3 regions of the Allocoprococcus similis genome follow, and region 1 is predicted to be linked to each of the others. Evidence: predicted binding sites of a transcription regulator. Region 1 holds the regulator's gene; each other region holds the start of a gene.
What was found. Region 1 encodes Rex, which represses fermentation and respiration genes when NADH is low (regulators of the CRP and FNR family bind a similar motif). Its sites were predicted from a motif close to ATTGTTAANTANTTAACAAT; they were not measured.
Positions count from the first base shown of each region.

Region 2: rsxC (electron transport complex subunit RsxC) is a predicted target of Rex. The motif match lies at 4,477-4,496, and genes of this name have one in related genera.
Region 3: ACYQ5K_RS00880 (acyl-CoA carboxylase subunit beta) is a predicted target of Rex. The motif match lies at 4,585-4,604, and genes of this name have one in related genera.

Region 1 is NZ_BAAHSG010000007.1:134,272-145,365, reverse strand. Features, by position in the region: gene alr (alanine racemase) at 1-561, opposite strand, end outside; gene ACYQ5K_RS04470 (NAD(P)H-hydrate dehydratase) at 558-2,081, opposite strand; gene ACYQ5K_RS04465 (redox-sensing transcriptional repressor Rex) at 2,162-2,809, opposite strand; gene ACYQ5K_RS04460 (ABC-F family ATP-binding cassette domain-containing protein) at 2,968-4,875, shown strand; gene ACYQ5K_RS04455 (NADP-dependent isocitrate dehydrogenase) at 4,933-6,129, opposite strand; gene ACYQ5K_RS04450 (GntR family transcriptional regulator) at 6,149-6,787, opposite strand; gene ACYQ5K_RS04445 (beta/alpha barrel domain-containing protein) at 6,810-8,198, opposite strand; gene ilvA (threonine ammonia-lyase) at 8,748-9,962, opposite strand; gene ftsY (signal recognition particle-docking protein FtsY) at 9,964-10,917, opposite strand; gene smc (chromosome segregation protein SMC) at 10,934-11,094, opposite strand, start outside.
Region 2 is NZ_BAAHSG010000040.1:689-11,782, forward strand. Features, by position in the region: gene ACYQ5K_RS14445 (RnfABCDGE type electron transport complex subunit B) at 1-154, opposite strand, end outside; gene ACYQ5K_RS14450 (electron transport complex protein RnfA) at 173-748, opposite strand; gene rsxE (electron transport complex subunit RsxE) at 763-1,464, opposite strand; gene ACYQ5K_RS14460 (RnfABCDGE type electron transport complex subunit G) at 1,457-2,059, opposite strand; gene ACYQ5K_RS14465 (RnfABCDGE type electron transport complex subunit D) at 2,059-3,030, opposite strand; gene rsxC (electron transport complex subunit RsxC) at 3,056-4,375, opposite strand; gene rpsA (30S ribosomal protein S1) at 4,700-5,779, opposite strand; gene ispH (4-hydroxy-3-methylbut-2-enyl diphosphate reductase) at 5,760-6,614, opposite strand; gene ACYQ5K_RS14485 (transglutaminase-like domain-containing protein) at 6,662-8,986, opposite strand; gene ACYQ5K_RS14490 (DUF58 domain-containing protein) at 9,000-10,172, opposite strand; gene ACYQ5K_RS14495 (AAA family ATPase) at 10,177-11,094, opposite strand, start outside.
Region 3 is NZ_BAAHSG010000002.1:2,759-13,852, reverse strand. Features, by position in the region: gene ACYQ5K_RS00900 (peptide MFS transporter) at 1-666, shown strand, start outside; gene ACYQ5K_RS00895 (hypothetical protein) at 710-1,813, shown strand; gene ACYQ5K_RS00890 (M24 family metallopeptidase) at 1,825-2,904, shown strand; gene ACYQ5K_RS00885 (metal-dependent hydrolase family protein) at 3,301-4,539, shown strand; gene ACYQ5K_RS00880 (acyl-CoA carboxylase subunit beta) at 4,717-6,153, shown strand; gene ACYQ5K_RS00875 (OadG family transporter subunit) at 6,168-6,947, shown strand; gene ACYQ5K_RS00870 (biotin/lipoyl-containing protein) at 6,975-7,340, shown strand; gene ACYQ5K_RS00865 (sodium ion-translocating decarboxylase subunit beta) at 7,377-8,528, shown strand; gene ACYQ5K_RS00860 (oxaloacetate decarboxylase subunit alpha) at 8,711-10,120, shown strand; gene ACYQ5K_RS00855 (MurR/RpiR family transcriptional regulator) at 10,304-11,094, shown strand, end outside.

The DNA.
Region 1 (11,094 bases):
CAGAAAGGCACGGATCTGTTCCAGTGTTGTGGTCTTATCCGTCTCATCTGCCTTTGAAAAATGGGTAAACATTCCTTCGCAATCCGTGTAAACAAGTCTGCCGATCTTAAGGATCTCCTCTACGCTTTCTTTCGATACCGGAAAGCCAAGTCTTGACATTCCAGTATCGATCTTAATGTGCAGATATGCCTTCTTCCCCATACGGTATGCGGTCTCATCCGCAAGCTTCGCAAGCTCATAGCTGTAGGCTGTCATGCGGATCTCATGACGGATCATCTCTTCCAGCTGATCCGGGAAAATACATCCCAGGCAAAGAATCGGCTTCTGAATGCCGGCTTTTCTGAGTACAACACCTTCATCCAGAGTTGCGACCGCATAGCCCCAGACATAATCCACATCTTCCAGCATTCTTGAAATCGGTACCGCTCCATGACCATAACCATCTGTTTTGATGACCACGACCATCTTGGTTCCCTCTTCTATATTTGCATGCATCATTTCCATATTATACATCACCGCATCCAGATCGATCACCGCACGCAGTCTGCTGTATTTCTTCATTCTGTCATATCCTCCAATTCCTTAAGTGTCCTGCCGAGCATTTTCAAAAGATCACCCGCAAGCACACTGTAAGAGCCAAGTTCTTTTCTGGCATGATCTCCGCACAGGCCATGCAGATAAACGCCAAGCACAGCTGCATCATCCGGTCTCAGATGCTGTGCCATAAGTCCGGTGATCATTCCGGCAAGCACATCTCCCGATCCGGCCTTTGCCATTGCCGCATTACCGGTGGTATTGATCATAAGCCTTCCCTCCGGCGCTTTCATAAGTGTCCTGCTGTCTTTCAGTACACAGACAGCATGAACTTTTTCTGTATATTTCCGTAATAGCTCTCTTCTGTTGTCTTTTAATTCCTGTACGCTGTATCCGGTCAGTCTGGACATTTCTTTCATGTGCGGAGTAAGTACATATCCGGAAGGATTCATCCGAATCTGTCCGATCCCCCACTCACCGGTCTTTGCCAGAAGGTTCAGTCCGTCCGCATCAATAACAGCCGGTTTTTTATTATTCTCAAGCACCTTTTTCAGTAATTTCTCCGAATGCGGTCCCATGCCGAGTCCGCAGCCAATACAGAGCACATCCGCCCATTCCAGCAAATCCGGAAGTTCTTCAAAGGATTCTGTCTCATCCAGAGAATAGGTCGTCATTACCGCCTCCGGTAAAAGTTCCTGTAAGATTGCCCGGTTGCTTTCCTCCGTATAAATCCGGACAAGCCCGGCTCCCGAAAGATATGCTGCCCTGGCACTTAAATATGCTGCACCGGACATTCCTTTGCTTCCGGTAATCATCAGAACCTTTCCATAAGTCCCTTTATTAGAATCCGGTTTCCTTTGCGGCAGCATTGCCGGCACATCGGATTTTTCAAGTGCCATGCAGATTTCTTCTTCCGCAAAAAACTCCGGCCTGGTAATTCCGATCGGAGCTGTAACAAGCTTTCCTGCATACTCACATCCCGGATACAGGATCTGTCCCATCTTCTGAAACGCAAAGGTCACTGTAAGATCTGCTTTAAATGCAGTTCCAAGCACTTTCCCATCATCCGAACGGATCCCTGAAGGAGTGTCAACTGCCACCTTACAGGCAGTCATCCGGTTCATCTGATCGATCACCTCTGCATACCTGCCTTTTATTTCACGTGACAGACCAATACCGAATACGGCATCTATAATAACACTATATTCTTTCTGTGGCAAACTGTTTCCTACAGATATTCCCAGATTTTCCAGAATTTTCATCTGGATTTTTGTTTCTTCACTACGATGGTCATAATTTCCGACCAATACTACATCCGGATGATATCCTTCTTCTACGAGCATCCTTGCAATTGCGAATCCGTCACCACCGTTGTTGCCACTTCCACACACAACCAGTGCTTTCGACAAGTCTATGCCTTCTGCTTTCATCGCAGCCACACACTGAAGTGCCGCCCGTTCCATCAGGACAAGGGACGGGACCTGCATCTTCTGTATCATTCTCTGATCCGATCTTCTCATCTGATCTGCTGTCAGTATTTCTTTCATATCCGGTCTCCCATACATTTAATTTTCAAAAAGGTGCAGGAAAAAACTTTCCTGCACCTCTGCCTTCTGGTATGCTTTGACTACTTTCCTTCATGTTCTTCATTGTATCTGGTGATGTTATAAGATAATCTCATCAGACTTTCAGACAAATGAACATTCTCCACAATAATATTATCCGGCAGATTCAGATCTGTATGCGCAAAATTCCAGATAGCCTTGACTCCATTATCTACCAGGAGATTGGCAACCTCTACTGCTTTTGCCTTCGGAATCGTGAGAACCCCGATCTCAATATCGTTTTCTTTCACAAAATCCTTCAATTCATCCATCATACGGATCTCAACTCCACGGATCGTCAATCCGGCAAGCCTTGGGTTTACGTCAAACAGCCCTTTTAAAACAAATCCCCGATTTTCAAATGCTGCATAGTTCGCCAATGCCTGTCCAAGATTTCCTGCTCCAATGATAACGAATTTATGTTTCTCGTTCAGTCCAAGGATCTTACCTATCTCTGTATAAAGATACTTTACATTATAGCCATATCCCTGCTGTCCAAATCCACCGAAATTATTCAGATCCTGCCGGATCTGTGAAGCAGTCACTTTCATTCTTTTACTTAATTCATTGGATGATATCCGTTCGACTCCGCTCTCCAGTAGTTCCCCTAAATAACGATAATACCGCGGAAGTCTCCTTATTACTGCCTGAGATATTTCTCTTGATGCCACTTTCACTTCCACCTTCCTATTTTTTGACTCATTATTTTTAATTATATAAGAATCCAACGAAAAAGTCAAATTTTATAGTTGTTTTTTGTCGTATTTCAGCTATAATTATGTTACTGTGAGCAGTAACATAATTGCCACTTTAACAGGAGGATATAAAAATGATACTGGCATGTCATAATCTGTCAAAAAGTTTTGGGGATCAGGTCATCGTAAAAGACGGTTCCTTTCATATAGAAAACCATGAAAAAGCTGCCCTAGTAGGTCTTAACGGAGCCGGCAAATCCACGATCCTCAAGATGATCGTAGGACAACTTTCTCCCGATGCAGGGACGGTTGTTCTTACCAAAGGCAAAACTCTCGGCTACCTTGCACAGCATCAGGAGATGGAAAGCGGCAATACCATTTACGAAGAAGTCCGCACGGCAAAAGCTGAAATCATTGAGATGGAAAAGCAGATACGTACAATCGAGATGGAGCTTCCGTCTCTTTCCGGAGATGCTCTTGAAGCACGTCTTTCCACTTATCAGAGACTGACTTCTGCATTTGAGCACGCAGACGGTTACGCCTATAAAAGTGAGCTTACCGGCGTTCTAAAAGGTCTCGGATTTACAGAAGAAGAATTTACCAAACCCGTAGATTCTTTATCCGGTGGTCAGAAGACCCGTGTATCTCTTGGCAAACTCCTTCTTACCAAGCCTGACGTCCTGCTTCTGGATGAGCCAACCAACCACCTGGATATGAACTCCATCGCATGGCTGGAAACCTATCTTCTGAATTATCCGGGTGCTGTTCTTATCGTATCCCACGACCGCTATTTCCTAAACCGTGTAGTTACAAAGGTGATTGAAGTCGAGCAGGGACAGCTTCATACTTATATGGGCAATTATTCTGATTTTGCTGTCAAAAAAGAACAGCTCAGGGAAGCCAAATTAAAAGAATACTTGAATCAGCAGCGTGAGATCAAACATCAGGAAGCCGTAATCGAAAAGCTCCGTTCATTTAACCGTGAGAAATCCATCAAGCGTGCCGAAAGCCGGGAAAAAATGCTGGATAAGATGACGCTTGTAGACAAACCGATGGAGATCAACACCGACATCCATCTGAAGCTGGAACCTTCACGTGTCAGTGGCAATGATGTACTTTCTGTCAAAGGATTAAGCAAAGCCTTTCCGCCACAGACACTTTTCACAGATATCAGTTTCGAGATCAAGCGTGGGGAACATGTAGCCATTATTGGCGACAACGGAACCGGAAAAACTACGCTTCTCAAGATTCTGAACAATGTGATCCGGGCAGACAGCGGTTCCTTTACACTGGGTGCCAATGTGGAGATTGGTTACTACGATCAGGAACACCACGTCCTTCATATGGATAAGACAATCTTTGAAGAAATTTCCGATGATTATCCGATGCTTACCAACACACAGATCCGGAACATGCTTGCGGCTTTTCTTTTTACCGGAGATGATGTTTTCAAGCTGATCGGCGATTTAAGTGGTGGTGAAAGGGGACGTGTATCTCTGGCAAAGCTGATGCTCTCCAATGCGAATTTCCTGATCCTCGATGAGCCGACCAACCATTTGGACATCACTTCCAAGGAAATTCTCGAGCGGGCTCTGAATGATTATACCGGTACGGTACTTTATGTGTCACATGACCGTTATTTCATCAACCAGACCGCCACCCGCATTCTGGAACTGACCGGCAATACCTTTGTCAATTATATCGGCAACTATGATTATTATCTGGAGAAAAAAGATCTTCTGACCCCGGCTGTTTCCACAACTGCTTCTGAAGACGCACCGACGCAGGTTTCCGAATCCAAACTGAGCTGGCAGGAGCAGAAAGAAGAACAGGCACGTCTCCGCAAAAGACAGAACGACCTGAAGAAAACAGAAGAACGTATCGGTGTTCTTGAGACGCGCAATGGCGAAATCGATGAACTGATGATGCTGGAAGAAGTCTATACGAATTCTGTCAAATGCCAGGAACTGGCAAAAGAAAAAACAGCGAACGAATCAGAGCTCGAAGAACTCTATGAAAAATGGGAAGAACTGGCTGAATAAGCCGGTCCTTCCCATTTTTCTGTCAGGGATACGCCCTTCATGCATTCCCTGCTCTTTTTATAATCTTTCTGCAATCGCTTTGATAAATCCTTCACTGTTCAGTACATGCACCTCCGGAAGAGTTGTGATCATTGCCAGATCCTTTGTCATATAACCCTCTTCAATCGTACCGATCGTTGCTTTTTCCAAACGGTCTGCAAAATCCATCAGTTCCTGGTTTCCATCCAGTTCTCCTCTCTTGCGCAGAGCTCCTGACCATGCAAAGATCGTTGCAACAGAGTTTGTTGAAGTCTCTTCCCCTTTCAGGTGTTTGTAATAATGACGCTGTACTGTTCCATGCGCAGCTTCATATTCATAAAACCCTTCCGGCGATACCAGTACAGATGTCATCATGGCAAGTGAACCAAATGCTGAGGAAACCATATCACTCATCACGTCCCCGTCATAATTCTTACATGCCCAGATATAACCACCCTCTGACTTCATTACACGGGCTACCGCATCATCGATCAATGTGTAGAAATATTCAATTCCCGCTTCATCAAAAAGGTTCTTATACTCCGCATCAAAGATCTCCTGGAAGATATCTTTGAATGTATGGTCATATTTTTTGGAAATGGTATCTTTTGTTGCAAACCAAAGATCCTGCTTTGTATCCAGCGCATAACTAAAACAGCTTCTTGCAAAACTTTCAATCGATGCATTGATATTGTGCATTCCCTGGATAATACCTGCTCCATCAAAATTATGGATCAGCTCTCTTGTCTCTGTTCCGTCAGGTGCTGTGTAGACCAGTTCTGCCTTTCCAGGTCCCGGAATCTTCATCTCGGTTCCTTTATATACATCCCCATAAGCATGACGGGCAATCGTGATCGGCTTCTTCCAGTTCTTTACACATGGTTCAATTCCTTTTACCACGATCGGAGCACGAAATACCGTTCCATCCAGAATCGCACGGATTGTTCCGTTCGGACTCTTCCACATCTCTTTGAGATCATATTCTTTTACCCTTGCCGCATTCGGTGTAATGGTCGCACATTTGACAGCTACTTTGTACTTCTTTGTTGCATTAGCTGAATCAACTGTAACCTGGTCATCTGTCTCATTGCGGTGTTCCAGTCCAAGATCATAATAATCTGTCTTAAGATCGATATACGGCAGAAGAAGATCATCTTTTATCATCCTCCAGAGAATTCTGGTCATCTCATCTCCGTCCATCTCAACAATCGGTGTCGTCATCTGAATTTTACTCATAGCTTCGTCTCCTTTTTGATTATTCTTCTTCGATATGCAGGTTCTCCATAACATGCATAATGTGGAGCGTTGCCAGATTGCCGGCTTTTTCCGCATCCTTTGCCTTGATGGCATTCAGGATCTCGTTATGCTCGCCAATCGACTTGATCGCACGCTCTTCTGTCTTAACGGAAGTCCTTCTTGCAAGCTGTACATATTTGTGAAAATCCGAAAGCACATGATCCAGGATCCTGCTCTGTGATGCCTCATACAGAATCTGATGGAATCTTCCATCCAGCTCTGTCAGCTGATCGGAATGTCCTTTATCCATATGATACTCGGATAAAAGAATGATCTCATCCAGTTCTTCCAGCTGCTCCTGTGTAATATGTTCTGTTGCCAAGCGGACGCATAATCCTTCCAGCATGGAACGGATCATATAAATATCATGTACATCCTTATCAGAAATACCGGTAACATAGGCTCCTTTATTCGGAATGATGTTCACCAGTCCCTCCAGTTCCAACTGTCTAAGTGCCTCTCTTACCGGTGTACGGCTAACTCCAAGTTCCTTCCCCAATGTTGCTTCTCTGAGTTCGTCATTTTCTTCGTATTTACCTTTCAGAATGTCATCTCTGATGGTCTGAAAAACCTGACTTCTCAATGAATACTCTTCCATTTTATCTCTCTCCTGAATTTCGTTAGATTGTGATCCCCTTTTCGCCACAGATTCTCTCAATCTCCCGGATTAGTTCCTCATCTGTGAGTACGGTCACACGGCCGGATTCATATTCCGCATCAACCCACTTCTTCAATTCTACAACTAAAATGGAATTCTTGTCTACCTGTTTCTCATTTTTCAGGTGATAATATGTATTTATCCAGTGTGCAATACCTGCAAGACCGGAAGTATTGGACACAGCAACCAGCGGTGGTCGGTTCAGAAACTTGCCGGTATCAAACACATTGTAGATTTCTTCGTTCTTTAACAGTCCGTCTGCATGGATTCCCGCACGGGTTACATTGAAATTCTTTCCGACAAACGGGGTACGCGGCGGGATCTGGTATCCAATCTCTTTTTCATAATATTCTGCCAGTTCAGTAATCACCGTTGTATCCATGTCATCCAGCGTTCCACGAAGCTGCGCATATTCAAAAATCATTGCTTCCAGTGGCGTATTGCCGGTACGTTCGCCGATTCCAAACAAGGAACAGTTCACGCCACACGCTCCATAAAGCCAGGCCGTTGTAGAATTATTGACTGCCTTGTAAAAATCATTATGTCCATGGAATTCGATCAGTTCACTCGGTACACCTGCATGTACTCTGAGTCCGTATATGATACCCGGAATGGAACGAGGAATCACAGCCCCCGGATAGTTGACTCCGTATCCCATCGTATCACAGACACGGATCTTAACCGGAATCTGGTATTCTTCCATCAGATGCATCAATTCCAGACAGAATGGAATGACAAATCCATAAATATCCGATCTGGTAATATCTTCCAAATGACATCTTGGACTAATACCGGTCTCCAGACATTCACGTACAACTGACAGATAATGTTCCATCGCCTCTCGTCTTGTCATCTTCAGTTTATAAAAAATATGATAATCCGAACAGCTTACCAGGATTCCTGTTTCCTTCATTCCCAGATCTTTTACCAGCTCAAAATCCTTTTTATTTGCACGGATCCAGCTTGTGATCTCCGGGAACTTATAACCTCTTTCCATACATTTATATACGGCATCCCGGTCTTTCTTGCTGTATAAGAAAAATTCACTCTGACGAATCTTCCCCTGCGGACCTCCAAGCCTGTGCATATAATCGAAAATGGTTACAATCTGATCCGTTGAATAGGGCGCTCTCGACTGCTGTCCATCCCTGAATGTCGTATCCGTGATCCAGATCTCATCCGGCATACTGTGCGGTACAATACGATCATTAAACGCAATCTTCGGAATCTCATCATAATGAAACAGGTTCCGAAACACATTCGGTGTGTCCACGTCTACCAGCGGGTACATATGCTCCTCAAGTTGCAATAAATTTGTATGCTTATCCAGATAAACCTTCCTGTTTTCCATAACCGTCACTCCCTGACCTGTATTTTTGTATCATTGTATACAACTATACCTTCGATGTCAACCCCATTTTCCTCATTTCGTGACTTTAGCCAGTATTTCATTCAATTAAAGTGCTAATTTGTTAAACTTTCATACAGTCTCGATTCTCTTCTCATCCATTTTCCCTAGTTTAATCCACCTATTTTCTCCAATATCTCCCGTCCTCAACAATTATCCCTTTTTTCCAATATCTCCCACCCTAGACAAGCACCCAACTTCCTTACTGTCTCTATCCCTCTCTTCACAATGAAGCAATGTCGTCCTCTTTGCCAATACCGTTATCTGGCTGGGCGGGAAAAAGAATCTCTTCCAATCCTATTTTGTGCAATGGAGATGAAACTCAAAAATTATGGAAGCCTTTGCTGACATAATTTTCGCTTTCAGAGGTTCATCGGAATGGTTTGCACAACTTGGATTGGAAGAGATTCTTTTTTCCCGCCCAGCCTCACAACCCTATTCAAAAAAGGCAGCCTCACCCCTCCATGGGATAAGACTGCCCTCTCAAATATTTTAATATAACTTTGCACTGATCATCTTCGGTCTGAACCCGGCTGCCTCCAATGCCGCAATAATCCGGTTCTTATGATCGGTTCCAAATGCTTCCAGTGTCACACGAAGCTCCACAGCCGCATTCCGGTTAATGCTTACAAACTGATTATGTTCCAGTTTGATCACATTTCCCTGCTCTTCTGCAATCGTCTGTGCCACTTTTACCAGTTCACCCGGTTTATCCGGAAGAAGTACCGATACAGAGAAGATACGGTCTCTCTGGATCAGTCCGTGCTGCACAACAGAAGACATGGTAATAACATCCATGTTCCCGCCGCTTAAGATAGATACTACTTTCTTACCTTTCAGATCCAGCTGTTTTAAAGCTGCAACAGAAAGAAGACCGGAGTTTTCTACTACCATTTTATGGTTTTCCACCATATCAAGGAATGCTCCGACCAGTTCATCATCTTCTACAGTCACGATCTGGTCTACATTTTCCATAACGTATGGGAGGTTCTGTTCCCCGACTTTTTTTACTGCTGTACCATCTGCGATCGTGTTGGCACTTGGAAGTGTTACGGTATGTCCTGCTTCGATTGCAGCAGTCATACTTGCTGCTTCTGCCGGTTCCACACCGATCACTTTGATCTTTGGATTCAGCATTTTCGCAAGTGTAGATACACCTGTGATCAGTCCGCCGCCCCCGATCGGTGCAAGGATATAATCAACGGTCGGGAGTTCCTGGACAATTTCCATTGCAATCGTTCCCTGTCCGGTAGCTACATCCAGATCGTCGAACGGATGTACAAAAGTATATCCGTACTCTTCAGCAAGCTCATAGGCCTTTGCACAGGCATCGTCATAAACATCTCCGTGTAAAACAACCTCGGCACCATAGCTCTTGGTACGGTTTACCTTGATCAGCGGAGTGACAGTAGGCATAACAATCGTCGCCTTACATCCAAACGCTTTTGCCGCATATGCCACACCCTGTGCATGGTTTCCCGCTGAAGCTGTGATCAGACCTTTTGCACGATCTTCCTCAGAAAGAGTGCTGATCTTGTAATAAGCTCCTCTTAATTTGTATGCACCTGTGTACTGCATATTTTCCGGTTTCAAATAAACCTTTCCCCCGGTCTGGCTACTGAGATACTCACTGTAGATAAGCTTTGTCGGACGAGTCACACGTTTTACGATCTCGCTTGCTTCTTCAAATTTTTCCAATGTCAGCATATTATTCTTCTCCTTCTTCCTTCTTTTCTTCTGTTGTAAATAATGCCTGTACAAATTCGTCGGAATCGAATTTCTGCAGATCATCGATCATCTCACCGACACCTATATATTTAACAGGAATTCCAAGCTCTGCCTGAATTGCAACTGCAATTCCGCCTTTGGCCGTTCCATCCATCTTAGTCAGGATAATTCCTGTAATATCCGCAACATCACTGAATTCCTTTGCCTGTGAAAGTGCATTCTGTCCGGTCGTTGCATCCAGAACGACCAAGGTTTCTCTGTATGCCTCCGGATATTCCCTTTCCAGCACACGGTTAATCTTCTTCAGTTCCTCCATCAGGTTCTTTTTATTGTGAAGTCTTCCGGCTGTATCCACCAGAAGGACATCTGCCTTTCTCGCTTTCGCAGCCGCTACCGCATCATAAACGATGGCTGCCGGATCTGCACCTTCCTGTCCGCCGATCAGGTCTGCATCCGAACGATGCGCCCATTCCTTTAACTGCTCTCCCGCTGCTGCACGGAAAGTATCTGCTGCTGCAAGCACAACTTTCTTGCCCTGACCTCTCATCTTACCGGCAAGTTTTCCGATAGTAGTCGTTTTTCCAACTCCATTTACCCCGATCACCAGAACAACAGAAGTCTGGTTTTCAAATTCATAAGCCGTCTCGCCTACATCCATCTGCTCTTTGATACTGTCGATCAGGAGCTGTCTGCACTCAATCGGCTCTTTGATATGCTGTTCTTTTACTTTTTTACGAAGATCATCAAGAATCGCGTAAGTTGCTTTTACCCCCAGATCTCCCATGATCAGAACCTCTTCCAGTTCCTCATAAAAGTCCTCATCTATCTTTGAAAATCCATGAAAAATACTGTCCATTCCAGACACGATATTATCGCGCGTCTTGTTAAGTCCTGCTACCAGACGCTTAAAAAATCCCATTTTTTCCTCTGCCATCATATCCTCCTATCCACTACTTTGTAAGCTCATCTTCCAGAAGATCCACAGATACCAGCGTTGATACCCCTTTTTCCTGCATAGTGATCCCATACAGCCGGTCTGCCGCTGTCATCGTACCGCGACGATGTGTAATGACGATAAACTGTGTATTTTTCGTCAGCTTGTGCAAATACT
Region 2 (11,094 bases), on a different contig from region 1:
CACAGTTGTTGCCCGGAAGCTCAGCGAGAATCGCTTCTTCTTTTTCATCTACTTCAACTGCAAATTTCTTGCCTGCAATTCCAAGGAAGACACCGATGAATACGCCGGTACCGCCTACGATAAGTGCAGCAATCAATACTCCTGTTATACTCATAACACGGTCCTCCTTCTGTTAAATGATTCCTGAGAATCCAAAGAACGCGATGGACATCAGTGCTGCAGTAAGCAGTACGATCGGGGTTCCCTGGAAAGACTCACTGATATCGTTGTATTCGATCTTCTCACGGATACCAGCCATGATTACGATCGCGATCGTAAATCCGACTGCTGTGGAGAATCCGTATACAACACCTTCAAGGATGTTATATCCTTTTGTTACACAGTTCAGTGATACACCAAGTACTGCACAGTTTGTTGTGATCAGCGGAAGATATACACCCAGTGCATTATAAAGCGGAGGCATAACCTTCTTGAGGAACATCTCTACAAACTGAACGAGTGCTGCGATGACCAGGATAAATACGATGGTCTGCAGATACTCAAATCCTGCAGGGTGTAAGATAAACTGGTAGATCGCACCAGTAATAAAAGATGCAATCGTGATAACGAAAACAACTGCGCCGCCCATGCCGGCTGCTGTCTCAATTTTCTTAGAAACGCCAAGGAAAGGACAGATACCGAGGAACTGGCTGAGTACGACGTTGTTAACAAGCGCCGAACCAACTGCTATAATAAGTAATTCTTTCATCTCTTATCTCCCTCCTATTCCTTTTCCTGACCTGTCGGGAATACGTGTCCGTCGCATCCGCCACATGAAGCGCATCCGCCTTCGCAGCATCCCTGTGCTTTGACAACTTTCTTGCCTTTTGCTTCCAGTCTCTTCATGATCTTGTTACGTGCAGCCACAAGGAATGCAAGTACAAGGAATGCACCAGGAGCAAGGATGAAAATTGTAACAGGTTCGTAGATATCCGGCATAATCTGAAGACCGAATACTTTTCCGGAACCGATCAGCTCTCTGACGATACCGATGCAGGTAAGACCAAAGGTAAATCCAAGTCCCATACCGATACCATCGAAGATAGACGGAAGAACCGGGTTCTTTGATGCGTATGCTTCTGCACGTCCGAGGATGATACAGTTTACTACGATCAGAGGAATATATACACCAAGTGATGCATAAAGTCCAGGTACAAAACCTTCCATAAGGAACTGTACCACGGTAACGAGTGTTGCTACGACTACGATGAATGCCGGCATACGAACAGAATCCGGAATGATCTTACGCAGCAGGGAAATCAAAAGGTTTGAGAAGATCAGTACCACTGTGGTAGAAAGTCCCATACCAATACCGTTGATTGCGGATGTTGTAACCGCCAGTGTCGGACACATACCAAGCATCATAACAAAGGTCGGATTTTCTTTTACAAGACCGTTATACAATCTTTCTGTACATTTATTCATTTCCACTACCTCCTAACGCTGTCTGGTAATATCCAAGTGCTGTGTTGACAGCTCCTGTGACTGCACGGGAAGTGATGGTTGCACCACTTAAAGCATCGATCGGCTGTCCGTCTCCGCCATCTTTGGATACATAGAATTTTTCAGCCTGCTGTCCTGCAAACTGATTATAGAAGTTCGGTTCTTTCGCACGCATACCAAGACCTGCTGTCTCGCTGATGGAAAGGAAAGAAATACCATTGAACGTACCGTCAGCCATGATACCAACTGTGATCTGGATATCTCCGCCGTAACCGTCTTTGTCTGTTACTGTTATAACATAACCAGCTTCGCTTCCATCCATAACAGCAGAATAGACTTCATCTACTGTTGCATTCGTTCCCATCTTTTTGATTGCTTCTTTTGCAGCTTTCTGATCTACGTCCATTGCTTCGAAGGAATCAGCTTCCGGATAAACTGCCTGGCAGGCTTCCTGTTTCTGCTTTGCCTGTGTCTGGGCGATCGGATCTTTTGTTACTTCATAAGCTGCTCCGAGCACCAGACCGGATACTACTGTGATCGCTGCAAGGATCAGTGTATTTTTGATAATCTTATTCATTATTTTTCTCCTCCTTTACCGAAAGGTTTTGGAAGAGTAACTCTCTCGATCAGCGGTACAAGAAGGTTACTGAAGATGATCGCATAAGATACACCTTCTGCTGAACCACCGAACAGACGGAAAAGACCTGTCAGACATCCAAGAAGGATACCGTATACGATCTGTCCCTTTTTCGTGATCGGGGAAGTTACATAATCGGTTGCCATAAACCATGCTCCAAGCATCAGACCACCACCACAGAGCTCTGCTGTCATGTACTGAACATTGAAGAATCCGACTCCGTCTACGAATCCACCGAAGATTCCGATGAAAAGTGCAAATGTCACAATATATGTACCAGGGATACGAAGATCAATGATTCCTTTGAGGATCAGGATGATCGCACCGATCACGATTGCGATAACGGATGTCTCACCAATAGTTCCGGCAATATTTCCGATCAGCATGTCCATGCTGTTCACACCGTCAAGTGCTGCGTTTCCTGCTTCGATATTGGCACGGATCGTTGCAAGTGGAGTTGCACCGGATACGCCGTCATATACGAAGCTTGTCATTCTTCCTGTAAAGGAAATAAGAAGGAAACATCTTGCTCCGAGCGCCGGGTTCATGAAATTCTGTCCCAGTCCACCGAAGAGCTGCTTTACAACCAGGATTGCAAATACACTTCCGATGATTCCCATCCAGATTGGGGCTGTCGGCGGAAGGTTGAGTGCAAGCAGAAGTCCTGTAACTGCAGCACTGTAATCCTTGATCGTAATCTTTTTATGCATCAGTTTTTCGTAAATGTACTCCGTAAGAACTGCTGCAGCTGTTGTCACAATAACAAGCAGCCATGCATGTGTGTCACGGAAGTTGTAAATTCCAAAGAAAGTTGCCGGTAACAGAGCGATGATAACCCACAGCATGATATTGCCGGTTGTCTCTTTAGAACGAATATGTGGTGAAGATGATACTTTTAACTGTTCACTCACTTTTGTTCACCTCTTCCTCTCTATTCTATTTTTTCTTTTTGTTGGCAAGTGCGGTTTTTCTCATAGATCCGATTGCCTGCTTCAGCTGTCTCTTAGCCGGGCATACATAACTGCAGGATCCGCATTCTACACATTCAAGACCATTGAACTTAAGGAACGCTTCTTCATCGTGGCGCTCTGCAAAATCAGCCAGTCTTGACGGAATAATGCGGCTTGGACAGGCGTCAACACACCGTCCGCAGTTGATACATGCTGTCGGTTCACAGGCTGATACTTCATCCTTTGACATACACAGAATAGATGAAGATGTCTTGGTGACCGGTGTATCTGTTGTGTACATCGCAAATCCCATCATCGGTCCACCGGAAATCACTTTTTCACAGCCTTCTTTGAGTCCGCCGGCTGCTTCGATCAGTTCATTCTGGTTGGTTCCGAAAAGTACTTTGTAGTTCCCTGGATTTACAACGCCATCTCCTGTTACGGTAACAACTCGTTCCATAGACGGAATGCCTTTTACAACTGCATTGTAAACGCTGATGATCGTCTCTACGTTATCTACTACGCATCCTGCGTCTGCCGGAAGCATCGTAGAATTGATCGCACGTCCCGTATTTGCAAAAATCAGCTGACGTTCTGCCCCCTGCGGGTACTTAGTCATCATCTCTCTGACCTCCATACGAGGCTCGTCCTTGGTCAGCTCTTTTAATTTTGCAATACAGTCCGGTTTGTTGTCTTCAATCGCAAATAAACCTTTCGCATTATCAAAAAGCTTCAGGATCACACGCATACCTTCTACCAGAAGCTCCGGATTCTCCAGCATTCTTCTGTAATCGGCAGTAATGTATGGTTCACACTCTGCACAGTTTGCAATGATATAATCAATTTTGTCTGGCTCTTTTGGTGAAAGCTTCACTCTGGTAGGAAAACCTGCTCCACCCATACCTACTATACCAGCCTCTCCAATGATATTCAGAATCTCTTCTTTTGTCAGTTCAGAAAGAGGTTTTGGCTGTGGATATTCTACTTCTTCATACTGACCGTCATTTGCAATGATAATACTGTTCACTTTAGAGCCTGTCGGATTCACACGTGGTTCAATTGCTTTTACAGTACCTGATACGGATGCATAGATCGGTGCAGACACGAAGCCCCCCGCTTCGGCAATTTTCTGCCCTTTAAGCACATGGTCACCTTTTGCTACTACTGGCTTAGCTGGTGCTCCGATATGCTGGGATAACGGGTATACAAGATCACCCTGTGGCAGAAGCTCTACGATTGCTTTGTCTTTTGCAAGACTTTTTCCGTCGTTTGGATGAACTCCGCCTTTAAATGTCAAAAGTCCCATTTTGATATCCTTCCTTCCTGTTTTCTCTCTTATAAATATACTAAAATAAATCCTACAATTCCAGTAACTTTCGTCATTTTATTGTATATTTTCCAGTACATCTTGTCGTTTTTTTAACACAATAGTCTCTTTACGAAAAAAAGAGAGGCTACTACGACCTCTCTTTGTGAATTTTCTGACTATTCGGTAAAATTTTTCATCTTACTTATCGAGATCACTTATGGATCCGAAAACTTTTTTAGCTGTAGTTAGTTATGTCTATCAGTTTTTTCAAACAAAAGATAGAGACTTCAATCAGCCTCTATCCTTGTATATCTTGTTTAATTATTCTTCAGTTTCTTCCTGAGCTTCTGCATTTTCAAGTGCTTTCATGCTAAGGCTGATCTTCTTGTCAGCTTCGTTAAGATCTACGATCTTAGCTGTGATCTCCTGACCTACAGAAAGTACGTCTGAAGGTTTTTCAACATGTGCTCTTGAGATCTGTGATACATGAAGAAGTGCATCTACTCCAGGAGCAAGTTCTACGAATGCACCAAAGTCTGTCATTCTTGCAACTTTTCCTGTTACAACTGTGCCTACAGCATACTTCTCAGTTGCGTTAGCCCATGGATTTGACTCCGGGAATTTTAAGCTGAGTGCAACTTTTGTATCATGGATATCCTTAACAAGGACTTTGAGAGTTTCACCAACTGTGAATACTTTCTTCGGATTGTCAACTCTTCCCCATGACATCTCAGAGATATGAAGAAGTCCGTCTACTCCGCCGAGATCGATAAATGCGCCGAAATCTGTTACGTTCTTAACTGTTCCTTCGATCACATCACCGACTTTAAGTTTAGCGAAGAGTTCTTTCTGCTTTTCTGCTCTTTCAGCAACAAGAAGCTGTCTTCTGTCACCGATGATACGGTTTCTTCTTGGATTGAATTCGCTGATAACAAATTCGATCTCCTGATCTTTGTACTTAGAAAGGTCTTTTTCGTAAGTATCTGATACAAGACTTGCCGGGATGAATACTCTTGCTTCATCTACAACAACGCTTAATCCACCGCCAAGGATCTGAGTAACCGGTGCTTTCAGGACTTCTTTGTTCTCAAATGCTTCTTTTAATCTTTCATTACCTTTTTCTGCAACAAGTCTCTTATATGTAAGAAGAACCTGTCCTTCTCCATCATTGACTTTCAGTACTTTAACAGTCATTGGATCGCCAACAGAAACAACAGTTGTAAGATCTACACTGTTATCATTGGTATACTCACTTCTGGTGATGATACCGTCTGCTTTGTATCCTATATTTAAGATAATTTCGTCTGGCTTAACATCAATTACAGTACCATCTACGACCTCTCCATTATGAATTGTTTTAAATGACTCGTCTAACATTTGTTCAAAAGTTAATTCTGACATTATTTTGAACCTCCTCAATTATATTGTTGGGCGTGGATGCCCCTGCTGTAATACCTACTGTTTCCACGGACCTTAATTGATTCATATCAAAATCGTCAAGTGTCTGTATATAGTACGTATTGTGACATTCCCTGCTGCATATTTCATACAGTTTCTGGGTGTTGGAACTATGTTTGTCTCCGATTACAATCATAGCATCCACCTCTTTTGCAATGCTCCTTGCTTCTGTCTGACGCTCTCTGGTCGCATTACAAATCGTATTTAAAACACTTATATCATAACCCTTTTCCGAAATAATTTCAACTAAATCTTTGAATTTATTGTAATTAAATGTCGTCTGAGACACAATACAAATTCTTTCGGATGTAGTATTTTCAAATTTTTCAGCTTCTTCTGCATTTTTTATAACGGTTACATTTCCTTCTGCCCAGCCCCGGATTCCTTCAACCTCAGGGTGATCCGGATTACCAATGATGATGATCCGGCTGCCTTTTTTACTTTCTTCGGCAACAATTTTATGGATCCTTTTCACAAACGGACAGGTTGCATCTACATATTCGATGCCTTTTTCATCCATCAGGTCACAGATTCTCTTTGGAACACCATGAGAGCGGATGATCACCAGCCCTTCTTCCAGACCTTTCAGTTCTTCCTCACTGCGCAGGACTTTTACGCCATGTGCTTCCATGTCCTTTACAACCTCTTCATTATGGATGATCGGACCATAAGTATAGATCTGTTTTCCCATCTGTTTTTTGACCTGCTCATATACTGTATCGACAGCGCGTTTTACGCCAAAGCAGAATCCGGCACTTTTTGCGCGTATTACTTCCATCTTTAGGTTCCTCCTGTTGTTTTTATTTTTCTGATAAGTGATTCTTTTTACATACCTAGAAATTTGAAACATGCATAGCGCAGATTCATCCGCGTCTTCAGATTACATTTTTCGCCCGGAACAGTTAGTTTTTTTATGAACCGGTTCAGTGTACGTTTCTCATATTCTTCCAGTTCTTCCTCTCCATAGATCGTTTTTTCAAGGAGCTCGCACACCCGACAGTACTCACCCCTCCGGAGTGTTCCTGTCTTTTCAGCAATCTTTCTGTCTGTTTCTTCTGTATTCCATCCAAGATGCGCTTCTATTCCCCAGAGTCCGAGATATCCGCGGATGATCAGCTCTGCCCTCCGCACCTGTTCTTCTCCGGCTGTCCGGTCATATTCCTTCTTCATCAGCCAGGCGGCCAATACGCGCACCGCTTCTGCCAGCGCAAAAATAATAACCAGGAGCATCAGGAAAACAGCCACAATTCCAAGCAGGATCCGCATGGTTTTTTTCGCAACCCGAAAATTTTCCTGTTTCTCAGAAGCCGTGCCGTTTTCACCGGTCAGCTGATTCGCTTCAAAAGAATTATTATTCACAGATGCAGTTTTCCGTACCATATCCGGCGTTCCTACCATCTGCTGTAACGCCACCGCCTCATAATAGTATCCCGGCGTCACATCTACCGGGAGCCAGCCGATTCCGTCAAAATACACCTCTGCCCAGGCATGTGCGTCTTTACCGCTAAGCAAAGCAGGTGCATCCTGACTGTCCGCAACCGTATTTCCCGACAGATAATAGCCTTCTACATATCTTGCCGGAATTCCATGCAGACGAAGTGCTTCTACTGCTGTCGTGGCATAGAGCATTGCATTTCCCTGATGAGAGCCGTTCAGAAAATACCGGACCGGATCTGCTCCTTCCGGAACTGCCGCAGGCGCATCTGTGTACTGTACCTTTTCCTTCAGAATCTCCCTGATATGTGAAAGTGCACTGTAAATCCCGTCATTTTCTGTTTCATAATCTTTCCAGAATACTTCGTCTATCAAATCTGCCAGATCAGCTTCTGCCTTTGTATAATTGTCATATACAAACTGCCGGTATACGGATTCTGCCTCACAGTATTCTTTCTGTGCATCCGTCTGCGGATCAGACACCCAGCCGTCTGCTACCATAAGCTCAGATGGCCTGGAACCCGAGACTTCCTCGATCTCATATCCTTTTCCGGCGATAAAGCCACGGCTTACATATCTGATATCCTTTTTCTCTTTTAGTCTTCCATCGGTTACTTCCTTTATGCTGGACGGAAGATATACATAATATCTGGATGCATCCTCAATCTTGTACCGGACGCGGTTACTTTCCGGAGCATTTTCGTCCTCTCCGAGCTCATAATACGTTGCCACCTGTGTCTGCGGATCGAAATGCTTCTGTTTCAGCCACCTCAGCATTCCTGCATTTTCTCCGCCATATGCAGAATCTTCTGTCTCTTTCCAGACTCCACCTTCATAGACACTTCCGACAAATCCACGCAGATACATGGATTTTTCCTGCTCCGACTGTACCTCCAGCATGACGGCTTCGCTTTCTTTTAGTTTTGCAGCTTTTCCCAGATCTCCCTTAGGAAGGCTGTCCTTTCCATAACGGATCTCATGAACCGCCTGCTTTGTGTTTTCACGCAGCTGACGGATGGATTCCACCTCACCATTTGGGATAAATACTGCCCCTGCAAACAAAAGTGCCCCTATTCCAATGATCCACCGCAGACACGTCCGTGTTACCATTGTTCCCGCATCAGACATGTTCATACCAAGAAGCGCAATGATCAGAAAACTGCTGGTTATCGGATCAAAAGTATCACCGGCCACTTCAACCGCGATCAGCAAGGTACAGAAGAAGATTCCCGCCAGATGCGAATGGCTTTCTGTCAGCTTAAATACAGCCTGTCCAAGAAGAAGTGCCGCCAAAAGCGAGACAACCAGAATCTCTTTTTTTGTGGCACTTGCTACAAAAACCGCAGTCCCACCATTATGTGCAAAATTCCATCTGGTGCTCATAAGATCGAGCCATTCCTTTGCGCCGTTCAGGCACCGGACCGGCGTTCCCCAGATCAGCAGTATCAGCCACGGAAGCTGGTCGGCTATCCATGCAAATGCGTATCGTCTCTGAAGCCATTTTCCCAGAATGCAGATCAGTATTCCGACAACTGCCATTCCTCCTGTCATCCAGACAGACGGTGCCAGATCTCCCCAGCTTTTCTGAAGAACAGATACTCCGCCGAGCAACAATATACAGGCAAGAAAAGCTGTCCATCCTGCAATCTTATATAAAGTTTTTCCCTCATCCGATTCTACTCTCTGAACGGGAATCTCTTTCATTTTCTCTTTCATCTTCTGTACATCCTTAACATCGTATCCGGTAAGTTTCCTGATTATCAATTCCTGCCGGTATTTCTATGATCTCGCATCCATTTCCACTCTCTGCATTTACGTACCCGGCCGCTGCTGATATGTGAAGGACCGTAATTCCGATCCGTTCATTCAGACCACTTAAATTCTGCTGGTACTCTCCTGCAGTCAGGATCAGAAGTCTTGTAAAATACTGTTCCAGTCGTTCCATCATAAAACACTGCAGCCCGTCACCGCTTTTCGGCGCAACCGGACACGCAAGCCACAGGGCAAGGATTCTCTGTAATTCCCGGCGGTCTTTGATTTCACAGATCTGAAGTCCACTCACCGATGGAAGTGCCATGCAAAAAGCTACTCTTTTTTCGATCAGTCTTTGCCCGATTGATGCCCCTACTGCAACTGCCGCATTTATTACATTTTCCGACTGTTCTTCTTTCATAAAATCCTGCCCGAAATCCGGCAGCAAAACAACATTGTAATGGGAAGGATCACTCGCCTCCCGCAGGATCAGATTCTCTGTCTTGCTTGAAAGCTTCCAGTGAATAGAACGGATATCATCTCCAGGCACATATTCCCTGATATCATAGATCTCGCTCAGATCATTTCCTTTCCGGTTCTGCATCATCCCTTCACTTTTCGGTGCTCCGATCGTAGCCTGCGAAAGCTCTACCTGCAAATTTACTTTTCTCGGATAAATGACCGTCCGGATTTCTCCAAACAGATTCGCCCTGACCTGAAAAAGCTTCAGCAGATCACGTACCCAGATCTCTTTACAGGTAAGCCGGATTTCACCGCACAGTCTGCATGCAAGTGGTATTTTGTAATGATTCTTTTCTCCTTTTAACCGCAACAGAAGCTTTCTCTCCCAGGTCCTGCCGAACATTTCATTCTTTTCACAAACAGTTATCATCAGATATCCTGCCGTCCGTATCTTCTTCGCCGCGAAGACATCTATAGTGAAAAAGTTTTCTTTTCCTTCCTGTGCTCCGGATGGTGCACTTGCGGAAATCTTTAAATTCGTCACATCATGTCTTGTAAAAACGCCCATTGCCACTGCAAGCAGAAACAGAACAATCAATACTCCAAGCAGATACGGCTTTCCGGAAATCACCAGCATGATCATTACTGCTGCGAAAAAAAGGATGTATCCCAACCGATTTTTCCACATGTTTCTACCTCTCTGTCCTTGTCGGCGGCTTGATCACAGCCATAATATCCTGCAGAAGCTTCCGTGCGCTGACACCTTCTACCTGCGCCTGTGGTCTAAGTACAAGACGATGGGCACAGACATCACAGAACACATTCTGAACATCTTCCGGAATCACATAATTCCGTTCCCTGAGTACTGCATTTGCACGTGCCATTTTTATGAGTGCAGCCACACCTCGTGGAGAAATCCCAAGTTCTACAAGTGGGTGCTCTCTGGTCTCTTCGCACAGCCTGATCGCATAGGCAAGCACGGTATCCTTTACTTTGATCGATGTCAGGTAATTCTGAACTTCCAGTACATTCTGTGCACTTGCCACCGTCTTCACATCCTGAAGCGGGTTGTGGTATCTCTGTGCATTGATGATCTTCATCTGATTTTCCAGGCTCGGATAACCAATGGACAGGCAGACCATAAAACGGTCCAGCTGTGATTCCGGCAGTGGCTGGGTTCCTGCAAAACCAAGCGGGTTCTGCGTCGCAATACAGATGAAAGGTTCCGGTAGTGCGAAGGTCTGTCCGTCAATACTGATCGTATGTTCTTCCATGACTTCCAGAAGCGCTGACTGTGTCTTCGGTGAGGTACGGTTGATTTCATCCGCCAGAAGCAGCTGGCAGTTTGCCGCACCCTCCCGGTATTCGAACTGATTGGTCTCTCTGTTAAACATATTAAAACCGGTAATGTCTGACGGCAGTGTATCGGTTGTAAACTGGATACGTTTATTGCTAAGTCCAATCACTTTCGAGAACGCCAGTGCAAGCGTTGTCTTCCCCACTCCCGGGCAGTCCTCAAGCAGTACATGACCACCGGCATAGATGGTCATAAGTACTTTTTCTACAATGTCATTCTTTCCGATAAATGCTTTATTTACTTCAGCAATAAT
Region 3 (11,094 bases), on a different contig from region 1:
AGTAAAAAGACAGAGCCACATGAGAAGAAAAAAATCCTCTGCCTGGTTCCACCGTTCATCTGTAACGCAGTTACCCTGCTGATCTGGACACAGACAATTTCAATCCTTGCAATCTTCTATGAAGAAAAGGTTAACCGTGTACTGTTCGGAATTGAAGTGCCTGCAGCATCTATGCAGACAATCCCTGCAGTATTTGCAGTTATCATCGGAAGTATCCTGACAGCAGTATGGACAAAACTCGGAAAGAAACAGCCATATGGAACCACAAAGATGGGTATCGGAACAATCTTCTGGGGAGTTGGAGCTTTAATCATTGCACTCCTCTATGTAATCTATCCTGGAGATGCAAAAGTCAGCGCATGGTGGATCGTATTATTCTACGCAATCCTGATGCTTGGTGAAGGATTTACCTGCCCGATCGGTTACTCGATCACGGCTGTTGCAGCACCGAAGGCATTCATGACACAGATGATGACAATCTGGTCAATGTCACAGTCTACAGGAGCTGCTCTTAACACGCTGCTCACAAACTTCTACAAAGAAGGAAGCGAAATTCCGTTCTTCGTAGCAATCGGTTTGGGTGTATGTGCAGTTGGTGCGGTTGTAGCAATCTTCAGTAAAAAACTTGCAGTCGGAATGGGACTGGACAAGAACGCAGAAGCATAAAAGATCAGAAAATAAGTTTATGTTTCAGGAGGATGAAAAATAAATGTCAGAGAATTGTAATTATGCACCGGTCGAAAAAGTCATTCTGATCGATGACAGAAGAATTGAGATTTATTGGGGCGAACAGATGCGCCGTGCTGATAATGAAAACGATTATCTGGTAAAATACAAAGGGGAAGTACAGGAACTGGTACACTGGACCAGTGATATGACATGGGATTATGGTACGGTATACCAGAAAGAATCCATGCGCACCACACTTTCCCTGGTTCATCCGGTTGATCCGGAATGTGCAGGAGAGGTTACCGTACAGGTTGTCGGAAAGCTGACTGATGTAAAAGACAGACCGGCAGACAATGAAAAGGTTTACCAGACCGTGTATCAGCCATATTATGTAGTCCGCAAAAAAGGAACCTCCGGCATTGTAGTAAAAGCCGGAGAAAAAACAACACCGGCCGTAGTGGATAAAGCACTTGCAATTATTGATATGATGCTTGAAAAGATCCCGGAAGTAGCAGAAGAGCTTGTCCGCAGAGGCGCAGAGGTATCTGTGTTCGGACTGCTTGAGAATGCTTATGATGTCCCGGAACACAGAATGGGATATCTGCTTGCAACCCGCCATGTGGCAGGTTACGGCGGCGAGATGACGAATCCGGCATCCTCTATTTCTGAGGCAAATGTGATCCGTCTCAGAACCGGAAGATATGCAACCAGTTATCCAAATGAGATGATCCTTGTCCATGAATTCGGACATGCGATCCATCTGGTTGGAATGAATGGTCTGAAAGACCAGACGCTTGCAGACATGATCCGGAAAGCATATCAGCATGCCAGCGACAATGGTTTGTGGCCGGACACTTATGCGATCAGCAATTACGAAGAGTATTTTGCAACCTTAAGTACTGTCTGGTTCAATGTTATGCAGGAAGGTGTTGACGGACGATGGGATGGTATCCGCGGACCGGTCAATACAAGAGAGGAACTGAAGGTCTATGATCCGGAAGGATATGAGCTGATGAAGCACATTTATCCGGAGAAGACACTTCCGGAACCTTGGCATTATAATGTAAATATCTATGATATTGATGGAAAACCATACAAATCATATGATGAAAATATGAAATTCAACTGGGATTTCATTCAGTAGGAGATGGAACAATGAATACACGCATTCAGACAATTGTAGATGCTGCAAAGAAAAACGGTCATGACGGAATTGTGATCAGCAAAGGCAGCGACATCAAGTATCTGACCGGCTTTACCGGAGAATATGGAGTTGCAGTCCTGCTTCTGACAGAACAGAAAAATTATTTTGTGACAGACGGTCGGTTTGAATTCCAGGCCGCACAGGAAACAGAAGGATTTGAAGTTGTTGTCTATGGTGAAGGACTGAATTACTTCAGCCAGACCGGTAAATTGGCGGCAGAAGCAGGAGTAAAACAGTGTGCAATCTGTGGAGCAGATCTTACGTTTGACGATTATCAGGATCTGGTAAGCCAGGCTCCTGATACAAAATTCGTTTCCGAAGGCTCTTATGTAGAACCTTTACGTGCGATCAAGACACCGGAAGAAATCGAGACGATCGAACAGGCATGCCGGATCTCAGAGAGATCTTTCTATGCACTGCTTGATGTGATCAAACCGGGCGTTACAGAGATCGATATTGCAAATGAACTGGAATATCAGTTCAGAAGCTGTGGCGGTTCAGGATTCTGCTTCGAGACGATCGTAGCATCTGGTCCGGATAACGGAGCAAACTGTCATGCGACGGCATCCGACAGAAAAATCCAGCTTGGTGATTTTGTGACGATTGATTTCGGAACTTATTATCACGGATACTGCTCGGACATTACCCGTACTGTTGCAGTAGGAAAAGCCAAGAATCCGGAGCTTTACAAGATGTTTGACGTAGTCAGAAAAGCAAAGGATGCCGGACAGAACAGCCTGAAACCGGGAATGGTTATGGGCGAGCTCAGAGATATCATCGTGAATGTAGTGGAAGATGCAGGCTATCATATTCCACATGGTCCGGGACACAACTTCGGACTGGATATTCATGAACAGCCGTATATCTGCACCGGCAGTAAAGTGGTCCTTCAGCCGGGAATGGTTCATACGATCGAACCTGGAATTTACATTCCGGGAATCGGTGGTGTCCGTCAGGAAGATGATTTCCTGATCACAGAAGATGGATACCGCAGAATTACGAATATTACAGATGCGCTGATCACACTGTAATAAAAATGTTGTCATCCTAATAAAGTATAAAGAATAGAGGAAATCCTTATCTGGTGGTTTGCCGGATAAGGGTTTTCTTTTTTTAAATCTGCGCTGTAATCTTTAGACACAGACCTGGGAATCGCAAAATTTTAATATTGATTGTCAAACGATGTTGTGAGTAAAATGAAAAGTGCAAGTGTATCCGTATAAAGTTTTGGACGTAAAACGGATTAAAAATTGCAAAATATTTAATAGATTCTGTGGAAAACGGTTGCGCCGGCTTGAAAAAACAAGTATAATACACTTCAAGATGGTTGCGCTTTAAAATGTTAAAGAATGAATGCAACGGGAGAGAGGCAGCATGAAAGGGCTGCGTGTATTTGAAAAATAAAGGAATTAAAGAGGGATCAAGGGATGATTATCAGTACGAAATATCTGATTACAGGAGATGGAAAGACCGTTCTTACGGATAAGGCAGTCTATGTTGGAAAGGATGGAAAGATCGGAAAAATCGCACCGAAAGAAGAGTTGCTGAAAGAATTTCCGCAGGAGGAAGTTAAGGAGTATGGTGATGCGACACTTCTTCCGGGACTTATGGATATGCATGCGCATCTGGCTTATGGATATTCCCAGCCGGACAGCTTTAATTATGGACCACAGCTGATCATGTTATATGCGTTGCAGCATGCGCAGTCTGCATTTGAAAGAGGGATCACCACGGTGCGGGATATGTCTTCTGCACATGGTGTATGCAAGAATCTGAAACTGGCAGAAAAGAAGGGATTTATCGTGATCCCGAGAATCGTGCATACGGATACTGGAATCTGCATGACAGGCGGGCATGCCTGGGAAGAGGTAGAGGAAATGGACGGTCCGTGGGCAATCCGCAAAGAGATCCGTAAGCAGGTGCGTGACGGAGCGGAATGGGTGAAGATCCTGACCACCAACCGGGAACCATATCCGGAGTTTACCCAGGAAGAACTGGATGCGGCGGTGGATGAGTGCCACAGAAGAGGAATCAAGTGTGGCGTGCATGCCGGGACCAATCCGGGGATTCAGATGTGCATTGATGCCGGATTTGACACGATCGAACATGGAACCTTTATGACGCTGGATCATGCTAAGCAGATGGCAGAAAAAGGTATTGCCTGGACACCGACAATCATGGCATATACTTATCTCTATAAACTGTGCAAGGAAAATATCGAGAAGAATGGCGATGCACCGGTCAGCGATCCTGTCATGCAAAAAGAGATGGCAAATTATGAATTCTTTGAACCGGCATACAAAGCGTACCGGGATCATTTTAAAGAATTTTATGATACGGGTGTGACGGTTCTTGCCGGCACCGATATGGTGATGTATCATTCTCCGCTCCTGCCGCTTCCGAGAGAACTGCAATATATGGTGGAATACGGAATTACACCGGTGCAGGCAGTACAGGTGGCAACCTCCAACCCGGCAAAGGTACTGGGTGTGGAAAAAGAACGCGGACTTGTTGCGGAAGGACTGGATGCAGATCTTCTGGTAGTTGGCGGTGACTTAAGCCGGGATATCACCAGATTAAAAGATGTAAAATTTGTTACGCTTGGCGGAAAGAGAGTCTTTGAAGACGGTATCCGTTATGTTGGAACAGGGAATATGTTTATGTAAGAAAAGGCTTCTGCGTTGCAGAGGCTTTTTTGCACGTAAAAGTTACTTGTCGAAAATTTAACAAAATAAGAGAAAACTTATCAAAAACAGTTGCGTATTGCATAAAAAGCAAGTATAATATACACGGCAGAAAATTTGATTTAATTATTAAATTTATAAAAATGGAGGGCTAGATTTATGAGCAACACAACATCATCAAACCCGGCGAGCTTAAGAATTGCCAATTTGCTCGATGAGGGAAGCTTTGTTGAAATCGGTGGACAGGTAACTGCAAGAGCAACAGATTTCAACATGCAGGAGAAAAAAGCTCCGACAGATGGCGTCATCACAGGTTACGGTGTGATCGATGGAAACCTGGTATATGTATACAGCCAGGACGCATCTGTACTGAACGGAACCATCGGCGAGATGCACGCAAAGAAGATTGCGAACATTTATGATATGGCAATGAAGATGGGCGCACCGGTGATCGGTCTGATCGACTGCGCAGGACTTCGTCTTCAGGAAGCAACTGACGCACTGAACGCATTCGGAAGCTTCTATTACAAACAGGCTATGGCTTCTGGCGTAATTCCACAGATCACAGCAGTATTCGGCAATTGCGGTGGTGGACTGGCAGCGGCAGCAGCACTTTCTGATTTTACATTCATGGCAGAGAACGGAAAATTATTCGTAAACTCTCCGAACACCATTCCGGGCAACACCGCGGACAAATGCGATACAGCAAGCGCAAAATTCCAGAGTGAAGAATCCGGAATCGTTGACGGTGTGGGAAGCGAAGAAGAAATTCTTGACGAGATCCGCTCACTCGTAGCAATTCTTCCGGCTAACAACGAAGACAACGATGCATACGATGAATGCACAGACGATCTGAACAGAGTATGTGCAGATCTTGAGAACGCAGCAGAAGATGCAGCACTTGCTCTTTCTATGATCTCTGACAATGGTGTGTTCATTGAGACAAAGAAAGCATATGCAAAAGATATGGTAACAGGCTTCATCCGTCTGAACGGAATGACAGTAGGCGCTGTTGCCAACCGCTCAAAAGTATATGATGAAGAAGGAAACACAGCAGAAGAATTCGATGGCACACTCTCAGCAATGGGATGCAAGAAAGCAACCGCTTTCGTTAAATTCTGTGATGCATTCGGAATTCCGGTACTGACACTTACAAATGTAAAAGGACTTAAGGCATCTGCATGCTCAGAAAAGAACCTTGCAAGAGAGATGGCAGCTCTCACTTATGCATTTGCAGACGCAACTGTACCGAAAGTCAATGTGATCACAGGCAAAGCATTCGGAAGTGCATATGTGACCATGAACAGCAAAGCCATCGGTGCAGACATGGTATACGCATGGCCGGAAGCTGAGATCGGAATGATGGCAGCAGATATGGCAGCTAAGATCATGTACACAGATGCAGATGCAGGCACATTAAAAGCAAAGACAGAAGAATACAAAGCACTTCAGTCAAGCCCGCTCTCAGCAGCAGGAAGAGGATATGTAGATACCATCATCGAACCGGCAGATACAAGAAAATATGTGATCGGTGCATTTGAGATGTTATTTACAAAAAGGGAAGAAAGACCATCCAAAAAACACGGAACAATTTAGCGAGGTGAAGCGAAGTGAAGAAAAAGATTAGTTTAATAGTCGCAGTTCTGGTACTTGTGCTCGGCCTTGCAGGCTGCGGAAATGCAAAGACCGTCAGCTACGATAAAGATACACTGAGCCAGTCCTGTGATTCTGTTTTTGATATCATTCAGAGCGGATCCATCTCAAGTGACCAGATCACAGAGATGTCTGACTGGAACCAGGGATATCTGATGGCACAGTTTGAAAGCCAGACCGGTGTAATGATGGAAGCAGATGATTTTGCAACTGCACTGGAAGGATGGAAAGCATCCCTGGAAGAATGCGGCGATTATGAAAGTCATAAAGACTATGAATTCAAAGCAACTTCTACAGGAGTTACAGTAACTGCACCGGCTACATTTTCTGACAGAAGTGCAGATTTGGAATTCGTATTCGATGAAGATATGACTCTGGAATCATTTACAGTCAATGCTCATTATGGTATGAGCGAAATCCTTGAAAAAGCGGGACTTAACACATTACTTGGTATGGGAACTGTATTCGTAATGCTTATTTTCATGAGCTTCATCATTTCCCTGATCAAATACGTTCCTGCATTACTTAACGGTACATCCAAGAAGAAAAAAGAAGAAGCTCCGAAAGCAGCACCGGCTCCGGCAGTGGCAGCAGCTGTAGAAGAAGCAGAAGAAATGGATGATACCGAACTTGTTGCAGTTATCGCAGCAGCGATCGCGGCAGCAGAAGGAACTACTACAGACGGATTTGTAGTACGTTCTATCAAGAGAAGAAAATCAAACAAATGGAATGCATAGTGCGAATAGAATCAGGAGGATTTAAAGATGAAAAACTATACAATCACAGTTAACGGCAACGTATATGATGTTACAGTAGAAGAAAACGGAAACGGAGCAGCTGCAGCACCTGCAGCAGCACCAAAGGCAGCTCCGAAAGCAGCACCAAAGGCAGCTCCGAAAGCAGCAGCCGGAGCAGGAAGCATCAAAGTAGAAGCTGGTGCAGCCGGAAAAGTATTTAAGATCGAAGCAAGCGTAGGACAGAAAGTATCCCGCGGTGATGCAGTTCTTATCGTAGAAGCAATGAAGATGGAAATTCCTGTTGTAGCTCCGGAAGACGGAACAGTTGCAAGTATCGATGTAGCAGTAGGTGATGCAGTAGAAGCAGGACAGACACTGGCTACATTGAACTAAGGAGCAACATCCTTTTGAAAAACAGGAGGTTATAACATGGAATATATCACTAACACACTGGGAAACCTCGTGCAGCAGACTGCGTTCCTCAACCTGACTTGGGGTAACTACATCATGATCGCAGTTGCATGTTTTTTCCTTTATCTTGCAATCAAGCATGGGTTTGAACCGCTTCTGCTTGTACCGATTGCATTTGGTATGCTCCTGGTAAATATTTACCCGGATATCATGCTTCATGCAGAAGATTCGGCAAACGGAACGGGCGGACTTTTGTATTACTTCTTCCAGCTGGATGAGTGGTCTATTCTCCCGTCACTTATTTTCATGGGTGTCGGTGCGATGACTGACTTCGGACCGCTGATCGCCAACCCGATGAGCTTCCTCCTCGGTGCGGCAGCACAGTTTGGTATTTTCGCAGCTTATCTTGGTGCGATGGCTCTTGGTTTCTCTGATAAAGCAGCAGCTGCTATTTCCATCATCGGTGGAGCAGACGGACCGACATCCATCTTCCTTGCAGGTAAGCTCCAGCAGACGGCTCTGATGGGACCGATCGCCGTGGCGGCGTACTCGTACATGTCACTGGTTCCGATCATCCAGCCGCCGATCATGAAGCTTCTCACAACAGAGAAGGAAAGAAAGATCAAAATGGGACAGCTTCGTCCGGTTACACAGCTTGAGAAGATCCTGTTCCCGATCATCGTAACAATCGTTGTATGTATGATCCTTCCGACAACAGCTCCGCTGGTTGGTATGCTGATGCTTGGTAACCTGTTCAAGGAATCCGGTGTTGTAAGACAGCTGACAGAGACTGCATCCAACGCAATGATGTACATCGTAGTTATCCTGCTTGGAACATCTGTAGGTGCAACAACAAGTGCGGAAGCATTCCTGAATGTCAGCACACTGAAGATCGTAGTACTTGGTCTTATCGCATTTGCATTCGGTACTGCAGCAGGTGTCCTGTTCGGAAAACTTATGTGCGTCGCTACGCATGGCAAAGTTAACCCGCTGATCGGTTCAGCCGGAGTATCTGCCGTACCTATGGCAGCCCGTGTATCCCAGAAAGTAGGAGCGGAAGCAGATCCGACCAACTTCCTTCTGATGCATGCAATGGGACCGAACGTAGCCGGAGTTATCGGAACAGCCGTAGCAGCCGGAACATTTATGGCAATTTTCGGAGTTATGTAGCAACAGGAAGCGATTTGCTTGCTTGCAAGGGCAAATCGCGGTTGCTATCGAAATGTCAGACTGTGCCATCAGGCACAGAAGGAAACCGTCAGGTTCCCTTAGCGCTGCGAGCAGCGCGTATCTGACAGTGAGATAACAATCCTGGAGCGTAATAAACCTTATAATAATTGGAGGAAGATATAATGGCAGCAATTGAAAAGAAACCGATTAAGATTACGGAAACAGTTCTGCGTGATGCGCATCAGTCCCTGATCGCAACAAGACTTACCACAGAACAGATGCTTCCGATCGTAGATAAAATGGACAAAGTCGGATACCATTCCGTAGAATGCTGGGGCGGAGCTACATTTGATGCATCCCTTCGTTTCCTGCATGAAGATCCATGGTCAAGACTTCGTAAATTCCGTGACGGATTCAAGAACACCAAACTTCAGATGCTCTTCCGTGGACAGAACATCCTTGGATACCGTCCATATGCAGATGACGTAGTAGAATACTTCGTTAAGAAATCTGTTGCAAATGGAATCGATATCATTCGTATTTTTGACTGTCTGAATGACCTTAGAAACCTTCAGACAGCAGTAAAAGCAGCTAACGCTGAGAAAGCAGAAGCACAGATCGCACTTTCTTATACACTTGGAGATGCTTATACCTTAGATTACTGGGTAGACATCGCCAAGAGAATCGAAGATATGGGTGCAAACTCTATCTGTATCAAAGATATGGCAGGACTTCTTCTTCCGTACAAGGCAACAGAACTTGTCGGAGCATTGAAAGAAGCTGTTGATATCCCGATCCAGCTGCATACACATTACACATCAGGTGTTGCTTCAATGACATACTTAAAAGCAGTTGAAGCCGGTGTAGACGTGATCGATACTGCTATTTCACCGTTCGCACTTGGAACTTCCCAGCCAGCAACAGAAGTTATGGTTGAGACTTTCAAAGGAACACCTTATGATACAGGATTTGACCAGAGTCTTCTGGCTGAGATCGCTGATTACTTCCGTCCGATCCGTGACGAAGCACTTGACAGCGGACTTCTCAATCCGAAGAACCTTGGTGTTAACATCAAGACTCTTCTGTACCAGGTACCGGGCGGAATGCTTTCCAACCTTACTTCTCAGCTCAAAGAGCAGGGAGCAGAAGACAAGTTCTACGACGTACTTGAAGAAGTACCGAGAGTTCGTAAAGACCTTGGTGAACCACCGCTGGTTACTCCGTCATCACAGATCGTTGGTACACAGGCAGTATTCAATGTCCTGATGGGCGAACGCTACAAGATGGCAACAAAAGAGACAAAAGACATCCTGAGCGGAAAATACGGTGCAACTGTTAAACCGTTCAACCCGGATGTTGTTAAGAAAGTACTTGGAGACAATCCGGAAGTTATCACATGCCGTCCGGCAGATCTGATCCCGGATGAACTTGCTACTCTTGAAAAAGAGATGGAACAGTACAAAGAGCAGGATGAAGACGTACTCAGCTACGCACTCTTCCCGCAGGTAGCTACAGACTTCTTCAAATACCGCGAGGCACAGGAGAAGAAAGTAGATGCTACAATTGCAAAAGACGGAAGTTATCCGGTATAATAGCGACGAACTGACGAAAGCTGTTACAGACAGTATTTTGTGAGCAAAACGTAACTTCAGGAGCCATAAAATTCGAGTTGAATTTTATGGCTCTTTTGCTTATAATAAAAAGGGTTGTGACCTTATTTATAATAGAAGTAAATGATTTTATAAAAAGGCACGTTTCTTATTTGGAGGCAAATTGTGAGCACAAAAAATGAGTTACTGATAAGAATTGATGAGAGATATCCGAAGTTCAGCAAAGGACAGAAGCGGCTTGCGGATTACATCAAAGAAAATTATGATAAAGCAGCCTTCCTGACGGCTGCAAAGATGGGAGAGGCAGTTGGTGTCAGCGAATCAACGGTTGTCCGTTTCGCGACACAGCTTGGATACAAAGGCTATCCGGAATTCCAGAAAGCACTGGGAGAGCTGGTTCGTACCAAGCTGAATTCCATCCAGCGTATGGAAGTGACCTACGGACGGATCGACCGGAGTGAGATTCTGGCGACGGTTCTGCAGTCTGATATCGAGAAGATCAAGCAGACACTGGAATCCGTGGACAATCATGCATTTGAGCTGGCAGTGGATACGATCCTTGCGGCAAAAAAGGTTTATGTAATTGGAATCCGAAGCTGTGCACCGCTGGCGAAATTCCTGACTTTCTATCTGAATCTGATCTGTGAGGATGTGGTAGAGGTCGATACCAACAGTTCCAGCGAGATTTTTGAGCAGCTGATCCGGATCGGGGAAGAAGATGTGATCATCGGGATCAGTTTTCCGCGGTATTCCATGCGTACTTTAAAAGCGCTGGAATTTGCCAGCAACCGGAAAGCAAAGGTAATCACCCTGACCGACAGCGTGAATTCTCCGATGAATCTCTATTCCTCCTGCAACCTGATCGCCAAGAGTGATATGGCATCCATCGTAGATTCCCTGGTTGCACCGCTCAGTGTGATCAATGCACTGGTGGTTGCACTCTGTATGAAGAAGCA